DNA from 4 places in the Ruegeria sp. I1 genome. Region 4 is predicted to be linked to each of the others. Evidence: riboswitches for the same ligand, from Rfam matches in the RefSeq annotation. Region 4 holds a riboswitch; each other region holds the start of a gene.

Region 1 (8,004 bases), on a different contig from region 4:
GTCAAATAGCGCTCAACCTCATCCTCCAGCAACGGGATATTGCTGCGCAGGCGCGTTGTGTATCTGCGTGTAAAGACCTCGTCGCCGGTCAAACCCAGCGCAATGCTACGATAGATGCTGTGTGCGCGGGCAAGCGGGTTTGGAACATCATCCCCGGCACTGTTTGTGTAGGTCGCATCATCCACCACTTTGGGCAGCCCGTTCGAGGCATGTGTCGCCGTGGCAAACTGGGTCCAATCCCAATAGGGAAGAGTAAGTTCTAGTTCGTCATCCCCGCGCTTCCACTGCAGCGCGCTGTTGAGCGCTTTTTCGAAGGAATAAACATAGGACCGGTGCCAGGTCAGAAACGTGCGGTCATCGTCATGGCAAAGGTCTTGATCATAACCATGCCCACGCGCCAGAGCGAAATATCCGCGCCGATCACCCATCGCGATGTCCGAGATTTCGTACATCGCAGCATAGGCGTCGCGCAGGTCCTGAATATCCTCCTCGCGCAATCTGATCAGGTCGAAACGGATCAGCGGCAATCCGGCTTGTTTTCTAAGAAAATTCAGTTTGGCAATCGTAGTCATCTAAAAATCCCCCTTAAGGAGTGCTTCAATGCGCCCAGTATAGCACAAAACCACCGCCAATGGCGGCGGCACGCTCAAACGCTCTGCACGCATAGATGACGATTGGCGGATCTAACGCTGCTCTTTCTCATGAAGCACCCGCCCGATGATGTTCATCAGCAGCTGCGCCGCAAGGATTTGGGTGGAGCTGGTGGCGTCATAATCCGGTGCGACTTCAACAAGATCGAGTCCGACAATGTCGCCCCGCTTGGCCAGACCTGCCATGAGCTCTAGCACTTCGTAGTAAATGAATCCGCCATGGCTTGGTGTACCTGTACCTGGGGCGATGGATGGGTCGAAGGCATCAATGTCTATAGTCACATAATACCGCGCGCCTCCTGGAATGCGGGCCAGCATCCCATCGACCCCCATTTTGCGGAATTGCCGGACAGATTGGATGTCTGATCCCATGGCGCGGGCATCCGCATAGCCATCCTTAGCGGTGGACGACACATTGCGAATGCCGATCTGACTGAGGCCGGTGACATAGGGTTTTTCGGCGGCACGGCGCATTGGGTTTCCGTGGCCATAGCGCACCCCATGCCGTTCATCGACAAAATCCAGGTGCGCGTCGATTTGCACCACATGAATTGGTTCTTGATCATCAAAGGCATTGATGCAGGGGATATTGATCGAATGATCGCCGCCCAAGACGACCGGTAGCGCCCCCGCCTCCAGTATTTTGCGCACCCCAAACTCGATATTTGCATGGCTTTTCATTGTGTCGGTATGCACGATGTCTGCATCGCCGATATCAACAATGGTTACTTTGGCCGGATCCAGATAGGTGACATCATCTTCGTGGTCATAAGCGCCAGCATGGCCGAATGAGAACAGCGTCGACGCCTCACGGATCGCGCGTGGCCCCATCCGCGCCCCGGACCGCCATTGACAGCCAAAATCAAACGGGGCGCCAAGAACCGCAACGTCGGCGTCAATCGCGTCCCAATCCTCGACATAGGGATACTTGCCAAAGGTACAGATACCAACGAAAGGCAGGTTCAATCGGCCGGAGTCGTAGCCATGGTTCGACATATACGCGCTCTTTCTGTTCAGATCGTCAAATTCTGTAAACATTAAGGCACCCGAATGCCACGCCCTGTAAAGCCTTTTGCATGGATTGAACTCACTGCCGTTTCAGCTTTGGCGGACATTTTCAGCGTTGTCAGATTGCGCCAAACCCAGTGGACATAGTGAATCGCGTATGAGACAGTGAAAGCGATGGTGTCCGGCTCGGTTCGAGTCGGCTGAAAAGGGAACACGGTGCGGGTTCATACCCAATTCCGTGACTGCCCCCGCAACTGTAAGCGGCGAGCGACCCCGTTGGAAACCACTGAGCCCTAGGGTTCGGGAAGGAACGGGAAAGCGTTGACCCGCAAGTCAGGAGACCTGCCATCTACGGTGTGTGATGCCATGCGCCGCAGTCAACTTGAACCCGGGCGGGGTGCCTTGGGAACGGCAGAGACGACCGAAGGACCAAGCGTCCCCGGCACATCACCGTGACCAGCCACACTCGTCCCTTTTGCGCGGAGGGCGCGATGTTATTGGAACGGACGATTATTCAACTCGATACAGGCCCCATGCCTGCGGATGAAGCACGTCAGATGGGACAGCTTGGCTATATGCAATGGATCGCGGGTGTTCCTGGCAATGCCTGCTATGAAGTAGCTGCGAGGCATGCTTACGAAACAGCTGCACCATTTAAAGATCACTCACCTGCCGTTGCAGCGTTCTGCGACTTGCTTTTGACTTCGCTGGAGCAACCATTCAGACCTTTGCCGCTTGCCATGCCAAAACGTGAAAGGCGTGGCGGAGCGCAGGCCCGCCGATCTTTTCGCATGCCGCTGTGACATAGAACGGGCTGCGGGATTATCGCACGGCTTTGTGCTCTTAAAAGACGTCGATACCCACCTCCGGCGACTACAATTTTCACCGGCACAACAGGTTTCATTTGCCGAGTCCGGTGTTTGCGTGGATAGTCCGGAATTACACGCTTGCTTGCGCCCGCTGACCCACACGTAAACGCCAAAGGACATGCTATGGATCAGGTGAAATTCACGCAGATGAAGGACGGGGACAAAGAGGACTACACCTTCCTCGATACTCTGGAGCGTGAGTACTGCAAAGGAACGGCAGATCGTTTGCTGGAGGCGATGGAGAGGCTCGACAAAAGCCTGTCCGGCTATCAAGTCACACGTCTTGGCCATTCGGTGCAGTCAGCAACCCGCGCCTGGTTTGACGGGGCAGACATAGATTGGATCGTTGGCGCCTTGCTGCATGATATCGGTGACATCTATGCGCCGCATAATCACGATGAATATGCGGCCTCAATCCTCAAACCCTTCCTACGCGAACAGGTCACGTGGTGCGTGCATACCCATGGGGATTTTCAGCTTGTTTACTTCGGAGAGCACGTAGGCGCGAACCCCGAAAAACGCCAAGCTCATCGTGACAGCATCTATTTCGATGACTGTGCCGAGTTCTGTGAACGCTGGGATCAATCGAGTTTTGATCCCGCTTATCCCAGCAAACCACTGTCTTTCTTTGCAGATATGGTGCGTGAGGTGTTTGATCGCACACCCTATGATCCGGCTGTTGTTCAACCTGGCGTCCGGGTTCCGCTCACCGATGACGCCGTTGCTGAAATGCGATGGGCGTAGGATGTATTCGATCTAGTCAAATCACGGCCTGCTTTGTTCAAACATGCGGAGTTGGTAGAGGTGATTTGATACTCGTTCAGCACAAAAACGGGCCAATCGCCACTACGAAAATCGAAGAAATCAGTTGCGACAAGGCAGCTTACAATAAGTGCAGATGCGCCACGACATCAGTTCAACGCCAGCTATCAACGCCTAAGAACAAACCTTTGCAACAGAGAAAGCTATGTTGTCCTGATCTGGATCATCAAGGCTAATCAAGGCTCTGATCAACTTATCCGCAATAGCGTCGCAACTCACTTCATGATTGCGCGTGACAACCTCTTGAATGTCCTTGTCTTCTAGAAACTGAAGCCCATCCGAAGCTGCAATGAGAATATCATCTGGCAGAAGCTTAAACGGGTCTGAAGGGCAATCGATCTTCGCGATGTCGCCACCATGTATGACAGACGTAAGCATGTTTCTATCGGGGTGATTTCGGGCCAAATCGGGATCCAACATGCCAAGTTTCGCCATCATATCGATTTGAGGCGCCATTGAATGATCCTCGTTCAGCTGTATTAGCTCGCCAGACCGCCAGAGATAGAGCGGCGAGTCCCCGACGGAAAACCAATACGCGCGATCTTCGATGCAGATCAGTATAAGAAGCGTAGCTCCCATTCCCTTTACATTCAGATCGTTGCGGCTGGCTTCGAAAATCTGCTTGTTCGCGCGCTCGGCACTGTCATGTAAGAATGCGACAACTTCCGAATTTGACGAGTCTTTGTTCAGCCCGGCGGCCAACCAACCTTTCATCACCTCACAAACGATCAGGTTAGAGGCAACATCCCCTGCCGCGTGGCCACCCATACCATCTGCCAGAACCACGAACCCTAACTCCGATCCGATCGGCTTTTCAGAAAGAATGGCATCTTCCTGATACTCGCGGGCACCCTGGTTAAGCACGGTTGAAATATCGAAGGCTTCACGCAGGCGTTCCTCCGCCTGTTGAAATCTGGGCTCGTGAACTTGCATCAGAGATCTTTCAGAATGAGACACTTGAATTTCCTTCAAGGCAATGTAGGCGGCTCTTAACTATAAAAGCCGCCAAAGCATTAATGCGTAAGTGGCAGATCCACCGATTGCAGTTCGCCATTCCGCGCGATGGTCAACAACGCAAGCTCTGCACCTGTATTGCTAAGCTCTTCGAACAACTGGGTAATACCGTTCTCACCCTCGATGGAAATCTGCGAAGCGGTTTCTGATACGACAATATCGCCCACGCGAACTGATTTGGCCGACGCCGGAGCACGCAATACCTTACTGATCCATTTCCCATTGCCATTGGTGACCGTAATGAACTGAACTCCATTTGTGAGCTCAACCACCTTACCCGTTTGAAGGGTCAGGTTCTTTTCAGAAACCGGGCTATCTTCTTCGGTTCTGACCCGCATATCCACGAGAATCTCGCCACTTTCGGGATTAGCCTCACGTGATTGGATTGCGCGAATGATCGAGTTGTCATCCACCACCAAATGACCATTTACGGAATAGATGATCGTGCCGGATTTCAACCAATCCGTTGTCGCCTGATCAAGGTCAGATCGCACCAGCGATACCATCGAGAACCTGCCCTGCGGCTGCGATGTTGTAACGGTCGCAAACGGCAGATCCACAGCGGGACCAGTCCACGCTATCCAGTTTGAATCTGTCGTCGCTGGTTCCGAAGCAACACTCTCCACTTCTGGCTCTGCGGCTGCAGGCCGGGGTTCCGGTTCCGATTCCTGTGCCGTCGCGCCGCTGCTTTCAGGCTCTTCATCGGTGGCTGGTTGCGGAGCCGCCTGCTGGGTAGCAGCAATCGCGACCACATCCTGATCCGCTTCACCACCCTGGCTGAAATAGTACCCTGCTCCACCGACTACCCCGGCGACGATCAGCGCGATCATCAGCATAGAGTTTGAGCGTTTGCGCGGCGCTTTGCTGTTGACCGCGACCTTATCGTTGAAGTCGACCGTAGCAACCGGTTCGGGCTTCGCTTCGATCGGCATCCTTTCTTCAATCGCATCCTGCCATTCCTGAACAGATTGGAACCTGTCTTCGGGCGGAATACTCAGGGCACGATCAATCGCTCGCAAGAAACTGACAGGATAACCCTCGACCGCACCCTCAAGTGGTTCATAGCAATCTTTGCCATTCTGAGCCAAAGCCGCCAGCCGGGTCTGGCTGTCCTGCGGGGCAGCCCCTTTGATGACATGATAAAACGTAGCCGCCAGCGCATAAAGATCGCTCGACTGATCCTGTTCCGCGCCTTGCAGATAAAACTCTTGCGGCGAATACCCTTCCTTTACGACCCTCAGCATAGACATTGCACGGTCAGATTTGGCGGCGCTTTCACGGGCGGCACCAAAATCAATAATCATCGGTTCGCCGTCTTGGTTGATCAGGATGTTATCTGGCGAGATGTCCCGGTGCAGCATGCCTTCGCTATGAATGAAACCGACGGCTTCCAGCGTGGTGCGCAACAGCTGTTCAACCTCTTCGGGCGGTATCGTCTTACGTTCTTCGATCGTGTCCAGAAGATCTTTGCCCTCGATGAAATCGATCGCCATATAGGCGGTCTCATTGTCTCTGAACACCTGGTGGACACCGGCAATGTTCGGATGCACAAGTTTTGACTGATTGCGCGCTTCTTTTTCAAAGGATTTCACCAGCGCTTCGTACGAAGATGTATGCGACTGGGACCGCGGGCGAACCGCTGTCTGGCTGCGACGGCAGATCGCCTCGGGGAAGCATTCCTTGATCACGATCGTGCGCTCAAGGCTGTCCTTGGCAAGGTAAGTGATGCCAAAGCCACCGCTGTTGAGAAACCGCATGATCGTGTATTGACCGGACAGCAATTTGGTACCCGGAGCAAGCTCGTCCGGGAACTGATCGTTTGTGTGGGCTGATTGTACCATAAGAAACACTTACCTTGCTGTAGCCGGATGCAGACGCGCCCGTGCTTTTTTTGCGACCGAAGCTTGAGGGAAACTGACCTCAGAAACCGCAGTTCTTTTCATTATCCACCCCATGCGCGTATCTCCGCATCAGGGCTGCTCACTTCACTCCAGACTTCGACACGGCGGTTCTTTGCGCGACCCACTGGGTTGGTATTGCATGCAACAGGGGCCATTTCCCCATAACCGCGTACTTCGATCACTGTGTTAACGGGACCGTTGGCTTCCATGCTTGATGAAAGCTCCCTCAGGACCTGCTTGGCGCGGGCGAGCGAGAGCTGACGATTCTTCCCGTAGCTGCCGCCAGCATCCGCAAATCCCGCCAAGACGATTTTGTGGGGTTCGACATCGCGGATGTATTCAGCAATCCGTTCGATATCCCGTTTTGCCTTGTTGTCCAGAAACGAAGACCCGGGCGAGAAGCGGAATGTTGTCGACAGACGTGTGGTTGTCAGCTTGTCACTCACATACGAGCGGAGTTCGGACGCATTGGCCGAGACTGTCATCTCGGCAACGTCTGATTTTAGTCTGGCAAACTTCTCGTCTTCACTCTGAGCGATAACCGAAAGGCTGGTGATACCGGATTTGGACACAAACCCATCTATTCTTGGGCTGTCCAGAAATTCGACCAATGCCGTACCCACACCCGAAAGATCGCTGCCGTTGTAGACGGTCACCCGGTTCTGCAGCCCATATTCTTCGGTCTTCATTGAAAACTGGTTGGGCTGATGAATGATTCCGCATTCACTGCGCAACGGCACCGGGCGTGAGTCACGAATATTCGAAAACCGCATGACGGCGAAGCCATATGGGTCAGTTTCAATCGCTCGGGAAAGCTCTCGGTTCGAGTTTACGATGTTGCTATCGGTCAGAAAATCGCGTTCGAAGGGCGAAAGGATAAGCCCATCGACCCTGTGAAACGCTTCTGAATTTTGTGGTAACGTGTAGACGTTGATCTTGTGATCGGGCCCACCAAACTGAGTCCAATTTACAATCTCACCCGACAGAATTTGCGATATCTGCTCGATTGTCAGGGACAACAGATCGTTCTCAGGATTGACAGTAGCCGTATAGCCATCAACCGCCAGAACATGTTCCTGCTGAAATGAGGTCAGCTCGCCCAGACCACTTTTTTTGGCCTGCGTATAGTTCCGGGGTGAAACCGGTTCTTCGCTGACGATCAGATCGCTTTCACGCGTCATCAAGGATTCAAAAAGGTTCTGACCCGAAGCCTCTTTCACAAGAATGCTATGAACTGGGCTGGCCTCTTCATCCATGATCAGAATGTCGAAAGCCTCAGATCCGATCGCGTCAGAAACTGTATCGTCTTGCCCAAACGCATGTTGTTCGCCCAGGGGGACGCCTTGCAGATCAAAAACATCCGAGAAGAGCTCCTGTTCAGCGGCAAAACCTTCGGCAAGCAACGGAAGAAGGATGTCGGCCAAACCGGCGCCACCAGCCACAACGAGATCGGTGTCTGTTGGCAGGCTTGCTGGGCAAGCCGCGCCACTGCAGTGAAACTCTGCTGTATTGAGGGATAGAACCCCGACATTCGATCGTACGATGAACTTGCCGGGTTGGATCGTAACCAGCTCACCAGTCACTGACCTAGAGCCGTCTTTCGCGGTCAACGTTACTTCCTGCGCAAGCCCCGAAGACGCGATGCAACCAAACGCTATTGCTGCAGCATATTTTGACCAACTTTTCATACTCGCCTCGAACCCTGAAGAAACTACACCAGTGATGCGCAAGCCGCGACGA
Region 2 (8,004 bases), on a different contig from region 4:
GCAACGGCACACGCCATTCAAGATGTCGGGCTCCAATCGCCCGGTTTAATGGCAACAGCTTTCACCATGCAGCAGACGTTTTACACGGATCGCCTGCGCGCGGCTGGATTGGCCCCCGTTCTGCCGACCCTTGAAGACCAACAGACAACACATCGCATAATCTATGAAGAACTATGCAAGGACATCGTCAAGGAACAAAGCCGCTCGGACTTTGTCGGAATTGCGCAGCGGTTGTACGACGCGGGTGCGGATTGCCTCATTCTCGGCTGCACTGAAGTGGGCATGTTACTGAACACTGAAAACGTGCCCTACCCGGTGTTCGACACCACACATATTCACTGCCAAGCCGCGTTGGACATGGCTTTGTCCTGACGCCCGGATCAACGGAATTTGCAATTGAAACGAAAAAGGCCGCGCGAAAGACGCGGCCTTTGCCAATAAGTGCGAGTATTAAACCCCGACGTCGACAATCGCCTGTGCCAAGATCGGAACGGTCGTCGCGTTCAGACCCGCAATATTCAACCGGCTGTCCCCCACCATATATATGCCGTGATCGTTGCGCAGTTGCTCGACCAGTTCGGGGGCCGCGCCGAGGCGTGAGAACATACCGCGGTGCTGGGCGACAAAGCCAAAGCGGTCCGATCCTGTCAGGCGTTGCAATTCGTCGGCCAGTTGCTGACGCAGCCCCAGCATCGAAAGGCGCACCTCCTCCAGCTCAGCGGCCCAGTCGGCGCGCAGGGCGTCATCGGTCAGGATCGTGGTCACGACCCGTGCGCCATGGTCCGGCGGGAAGGAGTAATTCTGGCGGTTCAGGAAGGCCAGCGTGCTCTGGTTCAGCGCGGTCTGCGCCATATCGTCACTGATCGCCATCAGCAGGCCGGTACGCTCGCGGTACACGCCGAAATTCTTGGAGCATGACGCCGCGATCAGGCAGCGCTTGACCGACGAGGCCACCAGACGGGTTGCCTGTGCGTCTTCCTCAAGACCGTCACCAAAGCCCTGATAGGCAATGTCGATCATGGCAACCAGGCCAAGCTCGTTGATCAGGTTCACCACCTCTTGCCACTGCACGAGGTTCAAGTTTGCGCCGGTCGGGTTATGGCAGCAACCATGCAGCAGAACCACGTCGCCCGCCTTGGCAGTTTTCAGGTCCTCGATCATACCGTCGAAATCGACACCGCGGGTTTCGCCGTCGAAATAGCGATACGGAACCGCCTCGATACCCAGGTAGCTCAGGATCGACAGGTGGTTCGGCCATGTCGGGTTCGATACAAACACCCGCGCCTCAGGATTGGCCATGCGGATCATCTCGAACGCCTGACGGCAGGCACCCGTCCCGCCCGGTGTAGCAACGGCGGCAATATTGGCACGCGGTACTGCGTCGCCGAGGATCAGGCCGATCATCGCATCGGCATAGGCCGGATCACCTGCCAGTCCCGTATAGGCTTTGCTCTCCTGCTCCTCCAGAATGCGCTTTTCGGCGGCTTTGACCGCTCGCATAACCGGGGTAACACCTTCGGCATTCTTGTAGACACCAACACCCAGGTCGATCTTCTGATCGCGCGGGTCTTCGCGGTACATCTGCATCAGCGCCAAGATTTTGTCGGCGGGCTGCGGTTTGAGGTTCTCGAACATCAGGTCTCTCCGGTTGCGACGGGCAGGGTTGGGAAAGCACCCCATTCAGCCCAGGAGCCGTCATAAAGCGCGTGGTCTTTTTTGCCCATGCGTTCAAGCGCAAGGCTTAGGATTGCAGCGGTCACGCCCGAACCGCACGAGGTGATCGCCGGTTTGGTCAGATCCACGCCTGCGGCCTCAAACACGGCGCGGCACGCATCGGGCGACTTCATTGTACCATCACTATTCAACAGGCTGCCAAAGGGCACGTTGCGCGACCCTGGTATGTGGCCAGATCGCAGCCCTTCGCGCGGTTCAACCTCGGTTCCGGCGAAACGGGCGGCAACACGGGCATCGATAATCTCATGATCAGCCAGTTTGGCGGCCGCAGACACTTGTGTCACGTCGCGTACCAGATGGTTCTGCACCCGAACGGTCATATGCCGATCCCGGATCACCGGGGGCAGATCTTCAACCTCTCGCCCTTCGGCCTGCCATTTCGGCAAACCCCCGTCCAGAACGGCGATGTTCTCTTGGCCCATCAGGCGGAACAGCCACCAGACCCGCGCGGCCGACATCAGCCCGGCCCCGTCATAGACGACCACCTGATGACCATCGCCGACGCCCATCGCCCGCAGGCGTGACATGAACTTCTCGACCGGCGGCGCCATATGTGGCAAGTCCGAACGTTGGTCCGAAATGTCATCAATATCGAAGAAGCGCGCGCCGGGGATGTGGCCCGCATCATATTCCGCCTTGGCATCGCGATTCTGCGCGGGCAGATACCACGACCCGTCCAGAATCCGCAGATCCGGGTCCTTGATATGCGCGGCCAGCCATTCGGTAGATACCAGGGTTTTCGGATCGTCTTGCATCAAAGCCTCCCCTAAGCGAGTCTGAGTTTCCCTATATCCGAGCGGCCAAACGTGCAAGCCATGCCAAGGCCTGCACCCCCGGCGCGCTGACAATTTTTTCCAAACATACACGTTTGCCTGCTTGACAGGCGGCACCCCGTGCCAGACACCTGCCTGACGTGGTTTCCAATGGGGAATTCCCCCTGAGGAATGAAAAGGGAATCCGGTGCGACAGTACCTGTCAATTCCGGAACTGCCCCCGCAACTGTAGGCGGAGTTTCGCCCCATCATGGCCACTGACCGAGGCAATCGGTTGGGAAGGCCGGGATCGAAGCCAATCCGCAAGTCAGGAGACCTGCCATGTGCAAACCGGGCGAAAGCCCAATTCTTAAACCTTTCTGCCGTCGGGTGTGACGGGAAGGAGACTAAACTATGCATATCGAACCGGGCGTCGTAAATGGCGCCAAACTTGTCTTGAGCTACGCCACCGCAACTGGCGCAGGGCTCTATACCGCTAAACTGGCTTGGGACAGCCTCAAAGGCAGCGGCATTGCCAGCCTTGCCATTCGCTCAGCCCTGACCACCGGGCTGGTTTTCACCTTCTTTGAGGTGTTGCCGCACTTCCCGGTCGGGGTGTCGGAGGTTCATTTTATTCTGGGATCGACCCTGTTTTTGTTGTTCGGTGCGGCCCCTGCCGCCATCGGCCTGATCGCGGGCTTGTTTATTCAGGGGTTTTTCCTGGCGCCTTTCGACCTGCCTCAGTTCGGGATGAACATGACAACGCTGCTGTTACCGTTGTTTGCCTTGCAGGCCTTGGCCAACCGCATCATTGCGCCGAATACGGCCTATATTGATCTGAAGTATTCTCAGGCGCTTGCGCTGTCGACGGCCTATCAGGGCGGCGTCGTCATCTGGGTGGCGTTCTGGGCCTTTTATGGCCAAGGATTTGGTGCAGAAAACCTCGCCGCCGTTGTCAGCTTTGGCGCTGCGTACCTCCTGGTTATCCTGATAGAACCACTGGCTGATTTGGCCGTGTTGGCCGCAACAAAATCCATGCGGGATTTGGGCCGGATTGGGCTGTTCACACCGCGCCTTCACAACACTGCATAACTCTATTGCGCCGCGTTACCCAGCGCGGCGCAACCTGAAATGCTGAATAATCCCGATCACGCTAATGATGATCCAGAAGCCTTCAATCAACATTGACGCCAGATTGAAGTTCTGAAGCAGCGAATAGACAATCAAAACAGACCCCAGCAGGTTCACCACGGGAAACGCCAGATCTTCGGAATTCATATACCGCATCTGCGTGGCGAAATAGGCGGCAACCACGATCAGAGCCCCGAAAGAACCGATGGCGTCCACAATTGTCAGGCTGTTGAAAAACTCGCTCATCAATGAACCTTGCCGTTATCTGGAACATCTGGCTGTTGCGCATAGTGATGCATGTTCAAAAACGCCGCCCCTTCAGCACCTGCGCGATAGCCATGCGGGAGATCCGCTGCAAATCGCAGCCCCTGACCCGATTGCAAGGGCACCCAAGCCTCACCTTTCAGAATGTCCAGCGTGCCACTAAGCACAAAGACCTCCTCGGTCACACCAGCGGCATGGGCGGGGGACTCATGGCTTTGGTTGGGGGCGAGCTGGACGTGAAACGTCTCTGCCCCCAAGACCGGATCAAAGGGAAAGACGATCTTGACCTCGATACTGCCGGGAAAGGTGACGGTCTGAAACACTGTCGGATCGCCATTCACGGTGTCGATCAGAGCGCTGAGCGGCAGTTGAAACCCTTTGGCAATCTTCCACAGCGTGGCGATCGTCGGGCTTGATTCGCCCCGTTCGATCTGACCCAGCATCGCTTTGCTGACGCCGGTCATCTCAGCGACTTTCGACAGGCTCAACCCCGAAGCGGCCCTCACATCCCTTAGCTTTAGTGTTATGTCGTCCGGAGCCATGCCATCGTCTTTCGAATCCTCTTGTGCGTTATAGCGCACATATGGTACGTGCGCTATAACGCACATTCCCCGCATATCGCAACCGGGGCAAAAGGGAAACAGCATCATGCCAATGTACCGATCCAGAACCTCCACCCATGGCCGTAACATGGCCGGAGCCCGTGGCCTGTGGCGCGCCACCGGTATGCAGGACGATGATTTCGGCAAGCCGATCATTGCCATCGTCAACTCATTCACCCAGTTCGTACCGGGTCACGTCCACCTGAAAGACCTGGGCCAGATGGTCGCGCGTGAGGTTGAAAAGGCTGGCGGTGTTGCCAAGGAATTCAACACCATCGCGGTGGATGACGGCATCGCCATGGGCCATGACGGGATGCTGTATTCCCTGCCCTCACGCGAAGTAATCGCGGATTCGGTCGAATATATGGTCAACGCACATTGCGCCGATGCGATGGTCTGTATCTCGAACTGCGATAAGATCACGCCCGGCATGCTAATGGCAGCGATGCGGCTGAATATTCCGGCGATCTTTGTCTCGGGCGGGCCGATGGAGGCCGGTAAGATCGACATCGCTGATCTGGACGCCAAAAAGATCGACCTTGTCGATGCGATGGTCGCCGCCGCGGATGACACATTCACCGATGAACAGGTTCAGCATATCGAAGAAAACGCCTGCCCCACTTGCGGGTCGTGCTCGGGCATGTTCACCGCGAACTCGATGAACTGTCTGGCCGAGGCACTGGGTTTGGCACTGCCAGGCAATGGCTCCACCCTCGCCACTCATGCGGACCGCAAACAGCTGTTCCTTGAAGCGGGTCGCCGGATCGTCGAGATCACCAAGCGGCACTACGATCTGGACGAAAAAGGCTTCCTGCCACGCGAGATCGCAACGTTTGATGCGTTCGAGAACGCCATGAGCCTGGATATCGCCATGGGTGGATCGACCAACACGGTCCTGCATCTGCTGGCAATCGCCCACGAAGGCGGCGTCGATTTCACCATGTCCGACATGGACCGGTTAAGCCGTAAGGTGCCGTGCCTGTGCAAAGTCGCGCCCAATACCGAGAACGTGCATATGGAGGACGTCCACCGCGCCGGCGGCATCTTCTCGATCCTCGGTGAACTCAGCCGCGCTGGTTTGTTCCACAACCACTGCAGCACGGTGCACACGCCAACCATGGGCGAAGCGATTGCCAATTGGGACATCAAAGTCGCCAACAACCCCGCCGCACAGGACCTGTTCAAAGCGGCCCCCGGTGGTGTGCGGACTACTCAAGCATTCAGCCAGTCGAACCGGTACAAAGAACTGGACACCGACCGCGAAGGCGGTGTGATCCGGTCCAAGGAACATGCGTTTTCTCAGGACGGAGGCCTTGCAGTTCTGTTCGGCAATATCGCCCGCGACGGCTGTATCGTGAAAACAGCGGGTGTGGATGCCAGCAGCCTGACCTTCACCGGCTCGGCCTATGTCTGCGAAAGCCAGGATCAGGCCGTCAGCGACATCCTGACCGGTAAGGTGAAAGAGGGCGACGTTGTTGTGATCCGCTACGAAGGTCCACGCGGCGGGCCGGGGATGCAAGAGATGCTCTACCCAACCTCTTATCTGAAATCCAAAGGTCTGGGCAAAGCCTGTGCTTTGCTGACCGATGGTCGTTTCTCGGGCGGCACGTCGGGTCTGTCGATTGGCCATGTCTCACCCGAGGCCGCCGAGGGCGGTGTGATCGGTCTCGTGCGGCAAGGCGACAAGATCGAGATCGACATCCCCAAACGCTCGATCCATCTGGCGGTGTCGGATGAGGACCTGGCGCAGCGACGCGCCGAGCAAGACGAAAAAGGCTGGGAACCGGCAGAGCCGCGCAAGCGCAAGGTCTCTACCGCGCTGAAAGCCTATGCCAAATTGACCACAAGCGCCGCTAAAGGGGCGGTGCGTCAGGTTTGAGTCGGAAACCACTCAACAAAAACGGTCTACCTATCCGGTGGGCCGTTTTTGTTCTTTTGCGCGGACAAAGCTGATATTGATAGTGTCCGGTGCTAGTGTGTTTTGATTCAATGGCGGATCGCGTTTCGCCGTGGTGAAATTTTGAGCGGGGTTATCATTACATGGCAATTTTTGATGGCTTGTCTGCAAAAAGTGGCCTCTCTGATGTGCTCAAGCTATTCCCACGGAACTCTGAGCTTCTAATCCGCTTGCTTGATGACATCATGTGTGCTGACGGCGAGCTTTCGCGAGGAGAACGGGAAGCAATTGCGGCATTCGTTTCAAAGCTAAACATGACCCAATACTGCGTGTTCTATCATACTGTATTCTCCGAAGTATTCTCAGGTCCGATAGAAAACACTAGCAGGCGCATCCAACCGCTTTTGAACTATGCTCGATGCCTGCGCGGCAGAGACAGCGATGAGATTGTATTGGCGTTTGAATTGGCCCGGCAAGCGGGATGGCGAGAAGGCGCACTTTACGAAGTTGTCGAAGTCTGTGGTATATTTGACTTCATTAACACCATCGTCCTTGCTTCTGGAATCAATACGCCTGACGAGCCGATGCGTCCGTACCCTACGGTCGATGGCCTAGAAAATTCTTATGCTACGATGGCGGATGGGATCAGAAACTGACTGTCACTCTGGGCTCAAAGCAGACGCTAATGTGCAAATTATTTTCTAAGCAGAAGAATCTCTGCACGGCGGCACCCATTGCCCCTCAATCGCCCAGTTTGGCGTGTACCTCGTCCAGATCGATCTCACCCACAGGCATTTTGTTACCAGGGTTCTCGAAATCGTATTTGAACAGCTCGAAGTCCTGTTTGTAGATTTCATAGACCAGATGCATCGACAGATCGTCGAAATAATCCTCGACCGGATGCGCGCGTTTTGGGCCATGCCCCTCGGATTCGTTGAACCGCGGAATCTCGGACAATGTCACCGGATGGGCGGTTTCGACGTGGTCCAGAACTCCCTGCATCCCGTCGTTGAACGCCTCGGTCCAGAAAATCCGATCATACTGACCGCCATTCACGATAAAGGTCGACACATGTCCCGACATGGCTGACCAGTGGATATCCGGGTCCATCGGGCGGCGCCAGCGGATCGTGTCGCGCGCAAACAGCAGGAACCGGCGGAAGCTGGCAATCTGGTCAAACTCGCCCTTGCCATCATCACCGCCCACTTCGATCCCATAGTTGTAGATCAGTGTCGGCACCAGATTACCCCGATAGCGTTTGCCGTTGCGCTGAATGCCGCAAATCTTGTCAAAGAATGAACTGAGGATGCGGGTGTAAGGATTGCGCACGCAGGTAAAAGAATAGGACCCGTGGTTGCGCACATTGGAGGCGATCATGCCCTGGCTTTGATCAAAGGCCCATTTGTGCATCCCGTCCTTCGCGTCGTGGATATCGCCGTCAAAGAATTCCCCATGATCCGAATAATACATGATCTGACCAATGGTCGAGCACGCACATTTCGGCACCACACGGTAAACCATGCTTTCGCTCTCGGTCATCCAGGTGCCGGGAAACCCCATTGGCGTGCCTCCTATGCTGGCCTGCTCTCAGTTTGATATGCCAGCTTTCGACATCAAAAAACCA
Region 3 (8,004 bases), on a different contig from region 4:
TACTTCTACCTTACCGATCGGGTTGGAACAGCAGGCAAGAATGTAACCGGCTTCGATATCGTCTTCGGATATCCCACCATTGTGAACCATATGCACCTCACCTGCTGTTTTTCTAACCTTGCAGGTCCCGCAAACGCCGAACGTACAGCCCGAGGGGATGTTCAACCCAACCGACCGTGCAGCGACCAGAACCGTGTCGGTTTCGGCAACTTTGGCAGTCACGCCGGAGCTTGCAAACACAATCTCAGCCTTGCTGTCATCATCTGGGATAACATCATCCAGCTCTGGCTGATCGGCCTCGGTTTCAACCGGGGCACCAAAGCTTTCCTGATGATAGTTGTCCATATCATAGCCCAGCCCGACCAGAGCATCGCGTACCGCCTGCATGAAAGGTTCCGGGCCGCAGCAATAGACTTCACGCTCCAAATAGTCAGGCGCCATCAGGCCCAGCATCAACTGGTTGAACTGCCCCTGATACCCCGTCCAAGGGCGATAGCGGTCGGGCTCTTCAACAACGAATTTCAGATCTAGGCCAGGGGTTCGGCTGGCCATGTGTTCCAGCCGCTGGCGAAAGATGATCTCGGACGGTCGCTTGGCGCAGTTGATAAAGACAATATCCAGATCACGCCCCTCATCCCACATGCAGGTGGTCATCGACATCATCGGCGTGATCCCGGACCCGGCAGAGATGAACAGATATTTGCCAGCGGTGCTTTCAACATTCGAAAACAACCCGGCTGGTCCGATGGCTTTGATCCGCATGCCGGGTTGCAGGTTGTCCAGCATCCAGCGCGTTCCAATACTGTCGGGCTGGGCCTTGGCAGTGATGGTGATCGACCGTGGCCGCGAGGGAGAAGATGAGATCGTGTAAGTGCGATGCACAACCCCACCCGGCTGCCCAGGAGCCGGGATTTCAAGGGTCAGAAACTGCCCTGGATGGTACGCAAACATCGACCCAGACGGAGCGCGAAAGGTGAAACTGGCCGTATTGGCCATCTCGGGCACGACCGAGACGCATTCCAGTGTTTCGCTGTCCTGCCAGATATTCGCAACCGCGTTGAGATCTTTCATCACCTTTACTCCGCCGCGATTGTTTCGGGGGCCAACCGACCGGCCAACGTGTTGCAATACCAATCCACGAATTGCAGCACACCAGATTCCTGCGTCGGCGAATACGGGCCAGGCAGATAGGCCGGGCTGTTGATACCCAGTTGATTATCCTCGACCACCTGACGGTCTTCGTCATTGGTGGCAATCCAGACCTCGGTCAGACGTTTCAGATCGTAATCGACCCCTTCAACGGCATCCTTGTGAACCAGCCATTTGGTTGTGACCTCGGTTTCAGTCGGGCTGATTGGTGTGACGCGGAACACGATGGAATGATCAGCCAGAAAGTGGTTCCAGGTGGTTGGATAGTGAAATTTCAACAACGCACCTGCATCCGCAAAAGGCGATCGGCCAAGCCAGCGCCGCACGGCGGATTTTCCATCCATCGTATAGCTTTGCGCTCCTTCTTTCAGAGGCATCCGAGCCATACGGAATTGTCCGTCATCATGCAGGTAGAATTGCGAGGGCATCCCGGCGGCTTCGCACCTGTCAAAATGCGCTTGCATATGCAGCGGCGTCTCACCCCCTTCGATCCCTGTGACTGCAGGATCATCAGGGAATGTGCGGCATAGCGCGGGATGGTTGCCACCGCAGTGGTAACACTCGCGGTTATTTTCCCAAACCAGCTTCCAGTTGCCTTTCTCAACAATCGAACTTTCAAAAGCCACTTTGGCGTTGCCCAGATCATGCGGCTCCAGATAAGGGCGCGCGGTATTGGCAAACATGTCGAAATCTGGGGCGTTGTCCGCAAGACAGATGTAAACCAACCCGGCAAGCTCACGGCAATGGACGGTCTTCAACCCATGCTGTTTCGGATCGAAATCCGGCCCCATATCGCGCGCCCACAGCAATGAACCATCGAGCTCGTAGGTCCATTGGTGATAGGGGCAAACCAGCTTAGGCGCATTGCCTTTTGCAGCCTTGCAGATGATCGAACCACGGTGGCGGCAGGTGTTGTGAAATGCCCTGATTTGGTTGTCGGCACCACGCACAATGACAACGCGGTAGGCACCCACAGTATAGGTTACGTAGTCCCCTGCTTTCACCAGCTCGCAGGCCGGAATGGCAAACAGCCAATCGCGATAGTGGATGGCTTCAAGATCGGCCTGAAATACCTGGGGGTCTGTATAAAACGCCTGCTCGAGCGCGTGATCAGGGATGCGACGTGCCAACAGGCTTTGAATGCTGTTCATTTCTGGCTCTCCTGCCGCGCCCCGCGGCATTGCTTGGGCAGATGACAAGGAGGAACCGTCCGGAGGCGCGCGAGGATCACGTCCGAAACATGTGCCCCCACCGCCACCCGCGGTTTGACATATCTGCAAGGCTGGTTTCCGGACTTGAAAGGGGCTTGCGCCCGGTTGCGACACCTTCCCGGGATCCTCGTCCCAGTGGTTGATTGCCGAACCTGACCTTCCTTACCGTTGCGGGGGCAGTGCCGGAATTTCACCGGCTTCCCAATTCTCCGCTGTCTGAGACTCAAACAGCGGCACCTCACATGCACAGGATAGAGTCGCGCAGTTCATATGCTGAGAGACTTGCGACATTTTCAGTTTCAAAACAGACATCTCGATGTCCGGGTCGGATCCGGGTTTGTGAAGTAAAACCCCGGGATACATTTCAGGCACAAACCCGCAATCTTCCGCTTGGCTGGTTTGGCGGTATAAGACATCTTCATAACCGTGCGTCCGTTACGTGCCATCGCCCCAAATGCTAAAAGTAGGAGAGCCCCAATGGAAATCAGACCCTTTGGTGTTGAGATGTGGATGAATGAGTTCGAGACGACCTGCGAACTCAATCTGGCTGAGACCTGCGTCCAGTCCATCACGCTGGGCGAACTGTTCGACATGGCGGGTCAGCACAACAGCATTCTGAACGATCTGTCATCCATGAAGATGACCTATGGCGCAATTGAAGGGTCAGAACGCCTGCGCGATGCGATCTGTGGCCTGTATGACAGACAGGGCCGGGATAACATCCTAACAACGCATGGGACCATCGGCGCGAACTCTCTGGTGCATCAGACGCTGGTATCGCGTGGTGATCACGTGGTTTCCGTGATACCCACCTATCAGCAGCACTACTCCATTCCCGAAAGCATTGGTGCCGAAATCGAACTGCTGCATCTGCGGTCCGAAAACGCCTTTTTGCCCGAACTGGACGAGTTGCGGGCGATGGTGCGACCCGATACGCGCCTGATTGTGATCAACAATCCCAATAACCCGACAGGGGCGCTGATGGATCGCACATTGCTGGAACAAATCGTCGAAATCGCACGTGGTGTCGATGCCTGGTTGCTTTGTGACGAGGTCTATCGCGGAACAGATCAGACAGGCGACGGCTTCACCGCCGCAGTCGCAGACCTGTACGAAAAAGGGATCAGCACGGCAGGCATGTCCAAGGCCTATTCGCTGGCCGGGTTACGGGTTGGCTGGATCGCCGGACCCAAAGAGATGCTGCATGACGTGATGATCCACCGGGACTACAACACGATATCGGTCGGCAAGATCGACGAAATGCTAGCCGCCATGGCGCTGGAACATCGCGACAAGATACTGGCGCGGGCGCACCGGATCACTCGCCAAAACTTGCGGATCGTTCAGGATTGGATCGTAAACGAACCGCTGCTTAGCTGGGTGCCGCCAAAATCCGGCACTACGGCCTTGTTGAAATACGAACTACCAATGTCTTCGCGCGATCTATGCGTGACGCTGTTGCAAGAAGAAGGTGTGATGCTGACGCCGGGCAGCGCAATGGACATGGAGGGCTGGCTGCGGCTTGGATACACCAACCCAACCGAAGATTTGAAAGCCGGGCTGGCCCGGTTCTCGCAGTTTCTGGCACGCCACGCCAAGTCGTAGCGCGCCGAACGGCCGCGCAAGAATTTAGATTAAACCTGTCTAACGCAGTCTCAAACGTCCTGTCCGATCAAAAGAGACGACAAATCCCATGAAATTGGTAGATGTCAGATCGCATGCTTTAGAGGGCATGAAGAGGCTGCAGCGCAAGACCATCCGTGGTCGATTTTCAGAGAGTAAGTAATATTGGAATCCGCCACCCAATTCGTTGATACCGCCTTTATCGGGCTCTGCCTGTTTTGTGCTAACCTGCTGTTTCTACGAAAGCGCGATACCGGTGTGTTCATGCCCCTGGCCGCACTGTTTCTTATACAAGGCCTGTCCTCTATTGGCGCTTTGATCGCCGACGCGTCGGGAAGTGAGGACGAGTTCAATCTTGTGATGCGCGTTAGCGTGCTTGTCGTCCTGTTTGATTTCGCAAGCCCCTTTCTTTTCTGGCTTTATGTCCGCGCCTTGACCAGCGAAGCGGATGAAGCGCCCAAGCCTAGGCTGCGGTATCACCTACCCCCGATCATCATATCCGGGCTGCTCATGTCATCGCTGATGTTTCTGCCAACGGATCTGAGCGATGTTGACCTACCTGAGGACGATCCCCGGTTGTTGCGGTTTGTGTTGATCGCCTTGGCGGTTTTGACCGCTGACGTACTGTTCCGGATCATAATGGCCGTTTACCTGATCCTGATCATCCGAATGCTGATGATCTACCGCAAACGGTTGCGCGAAGTCTTTGCAAGCACCGAGAACCGAGAGCTGACTTGGGTTTGGGTGATTACTTTCGCAGCCATGTCATTTTGGTTTCTGTCGGCGGCCGTCAGCATACTTACAGTGTCCGAGGCTGTCGGGTTCGAGGTACAAGATGAGTTGCTTGATTTCCTGGAAAGCCTTGCCCTGCTGTTTCTGTTCTGGGTCATTGGCATATGGGGGTTGCGCCAACGCCCAGGCCTGTCCCGAACACCAGTGACAGACCCACCCGACCCCGACGAGCCATCAGGGCGCAAATACAAGAAATCAGCCCTTGACGAAGAACGCGCCGCGCGGATCGCGAAGAAGATCGAAACGGCAATGAGCCAGGACCTGCTGTACCGCGAACCGAACCTTAGCCTGTGGGATCTGGCCAAACATATCGGGGTCACATCGCATTATGTTTCGCAAACGTTGAATGCCAAACTGAACAGCACATTCTTTGACTATATCAACCGATGGCGGATCAATGACGCAATCGAGCAATTGACCTCGACCGACGAGACCATTCTGAACATCGCGTATGATGTTGGCTTCAATTCGCGCTCAGCCTTTTACAAGGCTTTTAAGCGCGAGACTGGGAAAACGCCTTCTGACGTACGCAACTAGTCTGGGAAGCAACTGAACCAGCACGATCACCGCGCTGGCTCAGTCGACGAGGTATCGTTTATCAGGTCTTAGAACTGGTAGGCGACTGACACGACGGCTGCATAGTTTCCTTTGGATTTCACAATCGGGCTGTCCGCCGCGTCTCCCAGCAGGCGCGAATAGGCCAATAGGCCGGTAACACCCCAGCTTCTGCCGATCTGTTTGCTGACGCCAAGTTCGACATTCAGCGCATTTACACCAGACTCCGCCCTGTATTGGCGCAGACTTGAACGGGCAGATTGCGCTGAGGTCACGCCAAAGAAGCTTTGGTTGTAGTCCTCATCCGCCCAATCGACAGAGACCCCGCCGATCAGAACAACGCCGTTTTGGCTGGTTTCGTCGCTATAGGGTCGGCCTGTGGGGGCCAGCGCACCACGGATCACGCCAAACGGCACCTGCGTTTGCAGACCCAGTGACACAACAGTACCTTCCGAGCCACCCAGAAACTTCCTGACATCCGCCGTCGCGGTCAGGCTTTGACCCAGATCGAACTGAGTACCCAGCGACAGCACAGCGCTATTGTCGATATCGCCCAATCCTTTCAGATCGTTGCTATCGTCTTCGTCCCGTCCGCCGCCATAGCCAACAGCCGCAGACACACGAAACCCATTCTGATCGTACAGAAAGGCGCCCAGCCCCTGATCCGAGATTACAATCCTATCTCGCCAGACGCCTTCAAAGGTGACCAGCGGTGCCAGTTCGTATTCATCCGATCCTTGATATTCGGGGACCAATCCACCGCCTGCGCCGATGTAAAATGCCCAGTCTTTGTCCGAAGCCGATAGAGTGTTGGCGACCTGGGCGGAAAGTGGCGTGCTGCTCAGCACAACGCCAAATCCAATTGCGGCAAACCTTCCGCAACTACGAGAATTCAATGTCATGAATTTCCTCAATCTTCTTACTGTTTTGATGACGGTCAGGCACCGTCGGGCTTGTGACTGATAAAGCGTTTCGAAATGCACCCCATCGCAGGCGCATCGGCAAAACGCCCTGATCAGACGCAGCATCAAACTATCCTTCATCCGAATGATTGCCGTCCCGTCCGGTCGAACGGGACATCCCGAACTGTTCTCGCCGATGGGTCGAGACGCTTAAAACATGTTGTTCGGCTTAGCGTTTCCCCACCACTGCGTGATTACGCAGGGGCCATGAAACAAAGGAGTAGAAACGTGCAACATAAGCACAGAAAACGCATTTTCATTCAAAGACGTTACAAATCCGGTCGTGTTCTGGATACGGACACCAAAAAAGCCCTGCTGCTGTTGCTTGCAATGCTGCTGGCTTTTGGCATCGCCTCGGCGCAAAAGGCCTTAGCTGCTGATATCCGGCCCAAAGATGGTGTCTGGCAAGGCGCGACAACCGTTCGTCAGGTCAACGGCTGCACACCTGAGATTCAGCAAGAGATCAAAAGCGGGCCCCAGACCGAAATCCTGTATCACGACTCGATGACCTTTAAGGCCCCGTTTGATTTCAAACAGTTTAACCGCGTGCTGGATGCAGATGTGCGCTGGACCAAACAAGGCCCAAATCAGTGGCACGGCACAGTGGTCGAAACCGAGCGTACTATGTTCGGTGCAGTAACCAGCACCACTGAGCTTAAGACCCTTGTCGCCAGTGACACACGGATCAATCAAACCGCCGTCATGACCGTTTCATTTTCGCGCCGGCTGGCAGAAAAACTTGGGGTTTCTGCGCCGTGCGTCGTTGATATCGACATCACCCACCGGCATCTGGGCCCATGAAACAGAACGTCCATGAGGCCCTCGGCTGGAAATGCCCTTAGCTGGCTTTTGCTGTCGATGCACCCTTTGAGGCGAAACGGTCCAGAAACGGAATGGTGAACATCCCCAGGAACACCAGGTTGCCGATCAGATTGAACGGCGCGCCCGCCAGCACAGACCCCAGGCTGTCGACGCAGAACCATGTCCAGATCGATAGAAGGATGACCCGTTTTGAGAATGCAGGCGCAATGCGCATCCCCTCGCCCGCGAGCGCCCAGAGCAGGATACCCCAACCGACCATGATCCCCCCGCCGATCGCGCTGAGCAGTCTTGCCCCCTCGGACGTAAGTCTCTGCGCGCCATCGAGCGGCCAAAAGATCAGATCGCCAAAAAAGGTTGGCACAGCATCCATAGCGGGATGTGCCCCCATCCAGATGACGCCGCCGAACAAAATCACCAACCCGGCCCCGGTTTTCAAAAGCTTCTCTTGCAGGTCCATGGCATGTCCTTTCTTTCTAAATCGATGATTGAGATCTAAGTCCGCACAGGTAATGTAAGCAATTACCTGTTAGGTAAGGGTTGTGATTTAGTCGGCGCATAACAGCGAAGGAGGACAGTTTTTGGCACAGTTCGGTTCGCTGCTGAAAGGCTGGCGCGGCACCCGTGGACTAAGCCAGCTGCAACTGGCAGGTCTTGCGGATGTTTCAGCGCGTCATATTTCGTTTCTGGAAACCGGTCGCGCCCGACCCAGCCGCGATATGGTTCTGCATCTGTCCGAGGTTCTGGATGTCCCCAGACCCGAGCGAAATCGCCTGTTGTACGGGGCCGGATTTGCCGCCCTCTATAGGCAGGAATCCCCCGACAGCGCCTTGCTGAAACCCATCAATGATGCAATCACACATCTTCTGTTCAGACACGATCCCTACCCCGCG
Region 4 (8,004 bases):
TCGTCGGTATAGACCTCAGACAGTTGTGTCATGTTGACGCCATAGCTGCCGGGCGCGGGGCCGAAGACGCGGGCCGACGGGGCTTGACCGGCATAGGGGTTCCAGTCGCTCGCCTCATCCCGCGCCGCCAAGGCGCGAATTGCCTGACCGTATAGCGCCGAGAGGGTTGGGAAGACGTCCCGGAACAGGCCCGAGACCCGCAGCGTCACGTCTAGGCGCGGGCGGCTGAGGTCAGTGATCGGCAGCACTTCGATCCCCGAGACCCGCTCGGACTCTTCATCCCAGATCGGTTTCACGCCCAAAAGGTGCAGCGCCATGGCGAATTCCTCGCCCGCCGTGCGCATCGTGGCCGAGCCCCAAAGATCGACGATCAGCCCCTTGGGATAGTCGCCTTCTTCCTGAAGGTGGCGGCGGACCAGTTCCTCGGCCAGTTTGACGCCTTGGGTGTAGGCCGCCCGCGTCGGAACCGAGCGGGGGTCGGTGGTATAGAGGTTCCGTCCGGTTGGCAGCACGTCCGAGCGTCCGCGATAGGGGGAACCGGACGGCCCGGCCTCGATCCGCTTCCCGGCCAGCGCGTCGATCAGAGCGTTGCGCTCCGCATGCGCCGAGGGCGCGGGGTCGAAAGTACCGGAAACCTCAGACGCGCGGCCATAGATATGCAGCCCGTCGCCGAACTGGCTTTCTTTGATATCGCAGACAAAGCGGTCGATGCGGGTGATCGCCTCGGCAGTGCAGGTGGCCTGATCAAGGCCCAGATCGCTCTCCAACCCGATGGCCTGCGCCTCATCCCGGATATCTTCCTGCAGGCGATCGCGGCGTTTGGGGTCGAGGCCATCCGCATTCGAGAACTCATCCAACAGCGATTCCAGCCGAACCATGCGATCCGGGGTGCCACTTTCCTTCATCGGAGGCGGGATATGACCCAGCGTCACAGCCCCGATCCGGCGCTTGGCCTGCGCGGCCTCGCCCGGGTCGTTGACAATGAAGGGATAGATCACCGGCAGGTCACGGATCAGCGCCTCGGGCCAGCAATTCGCCGACAGCGCAACGGATTTGCCCGGAAGCCATTCCAGCGTGCCATGCGCGCCGATATGGATCAAAGCGTCTGCGCCCAATCCTTTGCGTAGCCACAGATAGAAGGCGACGTAGCTGTGACGCGGGGTGCGAGACAGATCGTGATAGTCGTCATCGCGCAGCTCGGGCGTACCGCGTTCGGGTTGCAGTGTAACCATCACGTTGCCTCGGCGCAGGGCGGTGAAGTGGAACGCGCCCTCGGTAAAAACCGGGTCGTCTTCTGGCTTGCCCCAAACAGTTTGGAGATCGACGCGCAGTTGCTCGGGCAGGTTAGCCAGGGCTGCCTGGTAATCTTCCAAAGACCATGAGATGCGCGCGTCCAGCAGGGTTTCAGCAATCGGCTCAGCCGGTGCGGTGCTGTAGCCCTCGGTTTGAAGATCGGCCAGGATCGCCTCGGCCGAGGCCAGCGCGTCGAGGCCCACCGCGTGCGCCATTTGCCAGTCCTTGCCGGGGTAGGTTGATAGCACCAGTGCGGGTACTTGATCTGCCTTGGGCTTGTTATGAAGGGTCAACCAGCCTGTGACACGGTTGATGATCGCTTCGATCCGCTCTTGCTCAGCCCGGTGGGCAAAGCGGGAATATTCCAGATGCGGATCACGCTTGCCCGGTTCCTTGAACGAGGCAATGCCCGCTGAAATGCGCCCGTCCACTTCGGGCAGCACCACATGCATGGCGAGATCGGCAGGGGAGAGACCTCGTTCGGCCTCGGCCCAAGCCTTGCGTCGGGATGTGGCGAGGGCCATCTGAAATACCGGCACGCCCGCCGCGTCCAAAGGAGACGTTCCCGATGCGCCTTTGCCCGAGAACGAGGTCGCGTTGATGATCGCCGAAGGTTTCAACGCGGCGATGTTATCACGCAGCCATTCTGCGGCAGCAGGAGCCTTGAGCGAAGGGGCGAAGAGGCCGACGGCCTCGAACCCACGATCCCGCAAGCTGCGGATCACGGCGGCGACAGGGGCCGTGTCCGCCGAGGTCAGATAGGCGCGATAGAACGTGACGATGATACGTTTTGCGTTGCCCGAAAAGGCCGCCTCAACCGGGATCACGCCGCGATCAGGACACCACGCGCCGGATTCGGGCAGGGTTTTAGCCCCCATAACAGGGCCGGCATAAAGCCCCGCCGCCAATGCCATCTGCGCCAAGGCAGCCTGTGCCGCGACCTCTCCGCCGGTGTCGCAGAGATGCGCCAGACGGCGCAGGGTCGAGACGGGCAGGGTGGAATATTCATCCAGCCGCGTGTCCTCTCGCCCGTCGGCGGGTAGGACAGCCAGCGCGATGCCCTTGGCCTGCGCCAGCGACAGCACTTGCTGCAGCCCGTAGGCCCAGTAAGGCACGCCGCCAATAAGACGGATCAGAATGCCTTTCGCACCCTCCAACGTCTGTTCCACGTAGGTGTCGACGGACAGAGGATGCTTCAACGCCGTCAGGTTCGCCAACCGCATCGTGGGCATGCGCCCCTCGGGCCCGCCACCGCGATGCCAGCCTGCCGCGAAAGCGCCAAGGTCGCTGTCCGAGAAGGACAGCACCACCAAATCCGCCGGGCTCTGGCCCAGATCGGTTGGGGTTTCCGTTTCTTCTAACCCGTGGCTTTCGCGGAAGACGACGTGCATGGGCCTTACTCGGCGGCCTCGGCTACACCCGTGAGGATTTCGCGGATTTCTGCTTCTTTGATGTCGTCATGCTCGGCGATCACTACCATGCGCGAGCGGCGTTCCTCGCCGGGCCCCCACGGGCGGTCGTACTGGTGACGCACACGAGCACCCACGGCTTGCACCAGCAGGCGCATCGGCTTGCCTTGAACGGCGGCATAGCCTTTGACACGCAAAATGTTCAGCTCGGTGGCCAGGCGCTCGATCTTGGCGACCAAATCGGCGGGATCGGACTGTTCCGGCAACTCGACGATGGTGCTTTCGAAATCGTCATGCTCGTGATCGTGGTGACCGTCGTGATGCGACGGACGAGCATCCATGTCGTCCTCGGCTGCGGCCTCAAGACCCAGAACGACGCGCACATCCACGGCACCTTCGGCAACCTCAACGACGGGTAGCGGGCGAGGGGCCTCGGCGGCGATGATCTCTTTCGCTTTGGCCACGCCTTCGGGACCGGCCAGATCAGGCTTGGTCAGCAGGATGATATCGGCGCAGGAAATCTGATCCTCAAACACCTCGGATAGGGGCGTTTCATGGTCGATCGAGTCATCGGCGAGGCGCTGAGCATCCACCGCTGCCACATTCGGCGCAAAGCGACCGGCTGCGACGGCCTCGGCATCGGCCAGCGCGATCACACCATCAACGGTGATTTTCGAACGGATATCGGGCCAGTCGAACGCCTTCAGCAGCGGCTTAGGCAAGGCGAGGCCCGAGGTTTCGATCAGAATATGCTCAGGGCGCGGCTCCAGAGCCATCAGGGCTTCGATAGTCGGGATGAAATCATCGGCCACGGTGCAGCAGATACAGCCGTTCGCGAGCTCCATGATGTTTTCCGCCGGGCAATCCGGGATCGCGCAGGATTTCAGGATGTCGCCATCAACGCCAACATCGCCGAATTCATTGACCACCACCGCCAGACGCTTGCCCTGCGGGTTTTGCATCAGGTGCTTGACCAGCGTGGTTTTGCCCGAGCCCAGAAAGCCGGTGATGACAGTGACGGGAAGTTTTTCAAGAGTAGACATGGGTCAAGCTCCAATCGGGGGAATACGGGCCGCACAGTTTTTGCGGAAATGTTCAGGACGTTCGCGCCATTTGACCAAACCATCGTCAGTGGCCAAATACTTGGTCACACCTTCGATGATCGTTTCGACATGGTCGGTTTCGTTGAGGTTTTCGTAGACAAAAGTCCAACGCGCGGGCCCACCACGTAGCACGATGGAACAGCCCTGATCGCAATTTGACAGGCATTCCACAGGCTTTAGGTCGATCCCGTCTGGCACGCCGGCCTGTTCCAGCGCCTTATGCAGCAAAGCGCCGGGGCGCTGGGTGTCATCTTCGATTGCCAGGCCACGGCGGCATGTCGTGCAGACCAGCAATTCAACTGGTGCGGCTTTACTCATCTCTCTCATCCCCCTTAGTCAAATCTGGGGGACGGGGTTTCATGTGGGCCGATCCAAGCCCCACACCGGAACACCCCGTCCGGTTTCATCTTCGGGCGCTGGCAGGTCTCCCGGCTTGCGGATGTCAGGGTGTATACCCTGTCGGATGTCCTGCCTTCCCAGCCTTTGGCCAGTGGCTTTGGGCACCCTCTCCGGTCACGGTCGCGGGGGCGGCTGCGTTTGGCGGTAAACCCGTTGACGCATTCCCTTTTCATCCTCTTACGAGGACACCAACGGATCGGACATGCGGCACTGATACGGTGCTTGTCAAGCGTGTCGCCGACAACCGCAAGGTCGGGCGCAGAAAAACGACCTGTGGCGGTCGTTGGGCGGCATGTCAGGGCTTGGCTTGCGGCTTTCGAAAGGTTTAACAGCGACCGCTTCACTGAACCAAATGTTTGACGAATAACCAGACGGCTCTTCATAACAGCAGATACAGGCCAACGGCGGGGGCGTTTTGCTCGGGTATCTGGAAGCTTTGTGAGAGTGGTGGGCGACCCTGGAATCGAACCAGGCGTGCGTCTCCGCGAGGGAGTTACAGTCCCCTGCCACACCTTGCGGCCTGTCGCCCACTGTCAGGCGTTGCACCTGACGTGGAGGCGTGATTACTAGCGCACCAAAGGAGCGTCAACAGGAAAATACGGCATTGACGCAGGAAAGCGAATTCATGGCCCGGAGGCCCTCAGAATGAAAAAACCCAAGTGGGTTGTTGAAAAGGAACAGGCACGAAAAGCAGCAGCGGCCGAGACGGTTTGGCTGTTTGGTTTACACGCCGTGCGCGACGCCTTGATGAACCCCAAGCGCCAGAAACTGCGCCTGATTGTGACACGAAACGCGCGGGACAAACTGCTCGAAGCCATTGAATTCGCAGGGATCGAGGCCGAGATGGTTGATCCGCGCAAGTTCAGTGCCCCGATCGATGCGGGTTCGGTGCATCAAGGGGCAGCGCTTGAGGTTAAGCCGCTGGAGTGGGGCGGTTTGGCCGAGAACTGCATCGGACGGGAACATCCCCGCGTGATCCTACTGGACCGTGTAACGGACCCACATAATGTGGGTGCGATTCTTCGGTCAGCCGAAGTACTGGGTGCAAGTGCTGTGATCGGAACCCGGCATCATTCGGCCCCTGAAACCGGGGCACTGGCCAAGACCGCCAGCGGCGCATTGGAACGTCAGCCTTATCTAAGGGTGCGCAATCTTGCCGATGCCATAACCGAGCTTCAGTCGATGGGATTTCTGGTGCTCGGTTTGGATGGCGAGGCGGATCAAACTATTGAAACAGCCCTGGGGGATCAAAGGGATCAACCTGTGGCGCTGGTATTGGGTGCTGAAGGGCCGGGACTGCGGCAAAAGACCAAAGAGACTGTGGATCAATTGGTGAAAATTGACGCATCCGGGGGATTTGGGTCGCTGAACGTCTCAAATGCTGCCGCAATCGCCCTATATGCCTCTCGGCACCATTAGCGAGGAGAGTACTATTTCCGGACCGTCCAAAATCGCTACCTGCTGCTACTGCGGTACACGGGCTGCCCTGGTTCTGACAGGAAAGAACCGGCATGAGCTGAGTTGTTCCAACTGCGGCGCACCGCTGCACGATCTTAAGAAACTGCCGAAGCACAAGGTTCAGAAATCAAGGCCTGACCGGGTCGCGATCAGTCATGCGGCGTCTCCGAAATCGCGAAAAAAGAAGAAGAAAAAGAGCACGCTTTATCGTGTTCTGGATGAGGCCTGGGATGTCATAGAAGACATCTTTGACTAAAGGCTGCTCCGCACTCGCAAGGATGTTCACATCCACGTCAACTGGGGTTTCACAGCCGCCCAAAAGTTGCATCTTAGTCGCTCGATTCTTTGCCACGGGACCCAGATGCAAAACCGCCGTTTCATATTCGGTATACTGACAGCCATCGCCCTTGCACCCGTCGCTTGGGCGCAGGATAAACCTGTCTATTTTGCGACCGATGGCGCCGCGATGGCGGGGTATGATCCGGTGTCCTATTTCGACAGTGCTGCACCGGTTCGGGGTGAGCCGAGCATTGCTGTCATGTGGAAAGGGGCCCAGTGGCATTTTGCGTCACAGGAAAATCGCGAGCGGTTTGAAAGTAACCCGCGCGCCTTTGCACCTCAGTTCGGGGGCTATTGTTCCTATGCGATGGCAAATGGGGTTCTAAAAAGCACTGACCCCATGGCATGGCAGGTCGTGGATGGGCGTTTGTATCTCACTCATTCCCCAGCAGTTGAACGGATGTGGGAACAGGACAGAGCGGCGAATATTCATCTGGCCGAGGAAAATTGGCCCGTCATTCTGTACGAAGACTAGCCGATTGTCCGTATTTTGTGAAAAGTCATCACAAAAATGAGCGCGCGGTCTTTTTTTTAACCAGATCATGCCTAAATGTCACAGTGACCGCGGAACGGAACTGCCGCGGGTCATTTCACTGTCCCTCGTTCCAACAACTGGCGCCCAAGGCTTCTTGGGCGCTTTTTTCTTTTTTGCGGCTATGATTAGGATGCAACCATGGCAGACTACTCTGACGCGCATCTGAAAACCATCCTGCAACGCACCAAAACCATCGCGGTAGTTGGGGTGTCGATGAACCCGGTGCGTCCCAGCTACTATGTAGCGCGGTATCTTTCCTTGAAGGGATATACCGTGATCCCCGTCAACCCGGGCCATGCTGGCAAGGACTTGTTCGGTCAAACGGTGCGTAGCGCCCTGTCCGAGATTTCTGAACCTGTCGATATGGTTGATATCTTCCGACGTTCCGAGGCTGTTCCGCCCATCGTCGACGAAGCGTTGGCGGCGTTCCCCAAGCTCCGGACCATCTGGATGCAGATCGGGGTCGAGCATCCTCAGGCCGCTGAAACGGCGCAGGACCGTGGTGTGGATGTGGTGATGAATCGATGCCCGAAGATCGAATATCAGCGCCTGTTTGGCGAACTGCGCATGGGCGGGTTCAGCACCGGCATCATCTCATCCAAGCTGTGAACCTAGTTGGTGACAAAGGGCTTCAACCGCGCCACCTGCTCGAGGCGCCGTTTTTCCAGAACAACATCGCGCGGAGCCCAGTCATATCGGCTGTCGTCTGACAGCGGTGACCAGAACAAAACCCCGCCATAGCGCCAGGGATCCAGCACAACACCTTCGTACATCGAGCCTCCGGCGCGGCTGATGATCGCCGTGCTGTGGTCGATGCGGAAAGGGTTGTCGGCATTGGCGATGGCGCGGTGCAGCGTAAGTGTTTCGAAGTTTTCCTGCTTTAACCGGCGTTCGATATCTTCGGCCCAATGCCAGCACAGCCCGCGTGGGCGTAGCCCCTGATTGACCTTTGTATTGTGGATCAGCGGGGGGTCGGTGATCTGATATTCCTGCGCCAGTTGCGCGGTGTAGGAATAGGCGATCCGGGCAGCGCGGTTGGCCTCTTCCGGGTCAATGTCGGGGCCTAATGCCCGGATTTCGGTCGCAAGGCGCTGAACCTCATCGCCGGTCTGCGGGGGAGGGGTGGCACAAGCCGCCAAATTCACAAGGGCCAGAACAAAGGCCAAAGCTCTAATCATTCCGAGTTCCCCTATTGAGCCTTCCGAAGGATCATAAGCCGGGGGTGCGCAGATCGGAACCCTGCTTAGCGCGTGGCCTTCTCAGCAATGCCGCTGGTGCCCTGTCGCCGTTCGAGTTCAACCAGCACATCATCCAGCGCAACATCGCGCGCGGCCAGCATCACCAACAGGTGGTATAGTACATCTGCCGCTTCGGAGATCAGCTTGTCCTTATCGCCTTTGACGGCTTCGATGATCGCCTCAACGGCTTCTTCCCCGAATTTCTCGGCACATTTTTCTGGGCCCTTGGC

The links. Region 4 has a riboswitch for cobalamin ahead of ACR0DH_RS05030 (DUF1636 family protein). Riboswitches for the same ligand answer to the same signal wherever they lie in the genome.
Region 1: linked by a shared signal. The riboswitch ahead of ACR0DH_RS13335 (hypothetical protein) and the one ahead of ACR0DH_RS05030 (DUF1636 family protein) in region 4 are both predicted to bind cobalamin.
Region 2: linked by a shared signal. The riboswitch ahead of ACR0DH_RS18935 (energy-coupling factor ABC transporter permease) and the one ahead of ACR0DH_RS05030 (DUF1636 family protein) in region 4 are both predicted to bind cobalamin.
Region 3: linked by a shared signal. The riboswitch ahead of ACR0DH_RS13030 (aromatic ring-hydroxylating oxygenase subunit alpha) and the one ahead of ACR0DH_RS05030 (DUF1636 family protein) in region 4 are both predicted to bind cobalamin.

Annotation. Positions count from the first base shown of each region.
Region 1 is NZ_JBQFNM010000006.1:218,326-226,329, forward strand. It holds gene ACR0DH_RS13325 (tyrosinase family protein) at 1-572, opposite strand, end outside; gene speB (agmatinase) at 684-1,646, opposite strand; cobalamin riboswitch at 1,817-2,022, shown strand; gene ACR0DH_RS13335 (hypothetical protein) at 2,150-2,461, shown strand; gene ACR0DH_RS13340 (HD domain-containing protein) at 2,651-3,271, shown strand; gene ACR0DH_RS13345 (PP2C family protein-serine/threonine phosphatase) at 3,464-4,282, opposite strand; gene ACR0DH_RS13350 (serine/threonine protein kinase) at 4,363-6,204, opposite strand; gene ACR0DH_RS13355 (phosphate ABC transporter substrate-binding/OmpA family protein) at 6,306-7,874, opposite strand.
Region 2 is NZ_JBQFNM010000012.1:75,929-83,932, forward strand. It holds gene ACR0DH_RS18920 (aspartate/glutamate racemase family protein) at 1-372, shown strand, start outside; gene ACR0DH_RS18925 (amino acid aminotransferase) at 451-1,635, opposite strand; gene sseA (3-mercaptopyruvate sulfurtransferase) at 1,635-2,489, opposite strand; cobalamin riboswitch at 2,632-2,845, shown strand; gene ACR0DH_RS18935 (energy-coupling factor ABC transporter permease) at 2,901-3,578, shown strand; gene ACR0DH_RS18940 (CBU_0592 family membrane protein) at 3,594-3,863, opposite strand; gene ACR0DH_RS18945 (helix-turn-helix domain-containing protein) at 3,863-4,423, opposite strand; gene ilvD (dihydroxy-acid dehydratase) at 4,530-6,362, shown strand; gene ACR0DH_RS18955 (carboxymuconolactone decarboxylase family protein) at 6,524-7,036, shown strand; gene ACR0DH_RS18960 (sulfotransferase family protein) at 7,122-7,940, opposite strand.
Region 3 is NZ_JBQFNM010000006.1:158,339-166,342, forward strand. It holds gene ACR0DH_RS13025 (FAD-binding oxidoreductase) at 1-1,071, opposite strand, end outside; gene ACR0DH_RS13030 (aromatic ring-hydroxylating oxygenase subunit alpha) at 1,077-2,300, opposite strand; cobalamin riboswitch at 2,413-2,616, opposite strand; gene ACR0DH_RS13035 (aminotransferase) at 2,838-3,965, shown strand; gene ACR0DH_RS13040 (helix-turn-helix domain-containing protein) at 4,149-5,312, shown strand; gene ACR0DH_RS13045 (MipA/OmpV family protein) at 5,381-6,232, opposite strand; gene ACR0DH_RS13050 (hypothetical protein) at 6,521-7,093, shown strand; gene ACR0DH_RS13055 (hypothetical protein) at 7,131-7,571, opposite strand; gene ACR0DH_RS13060 (helix-turn-helix domain-containing protein) at 7,693-8,004, shown strand, end outside.
Region 4 is NZ_JBQFNM010000002.1:245,098-253,101, forward strand. It holds gene cobN (cobaltochelatase subunit CobN) at 1-2,684, opposite strand, end outside; gene cobW (cobalamin biosynthesis protein CobW) at 2,690-3,745, opposite strand; gene ACR0DH_RS05030 (DUF1636 family protein) at 3,749-4,123, opposite strand; cobalamin riboswitch at 4,207-4,412, opposite strand; tRNA gene ACR0DH_RS05035 (tRNA-Tyr) at 4,650-4,733, opposite strand; gene rlmB (23S rRNA (guanosine(2251)-2'-O)-methyltransferase RlmB) at 4,850-5,623, shown strand; gene ACR0DH_RS05045 (hypothetical protein) at 5,637-5,918, shown strand; gene ACR0DH_RS05050 (YHS domain-containing (seleno)protein) at 6,024-6,476, shown strand; gene ACR0DH_RS05055 (CoA-binding protein) at 6,675-7,145, shown strand; gene ACR0DH_RS05060 (hypothetical protein) at 7,148-7,714, opposite strand; gene ACR0DH_RS05065 (phosphoribosyl-ATP diphosphatase) at 7,780-8,004, opposite strand, start outside.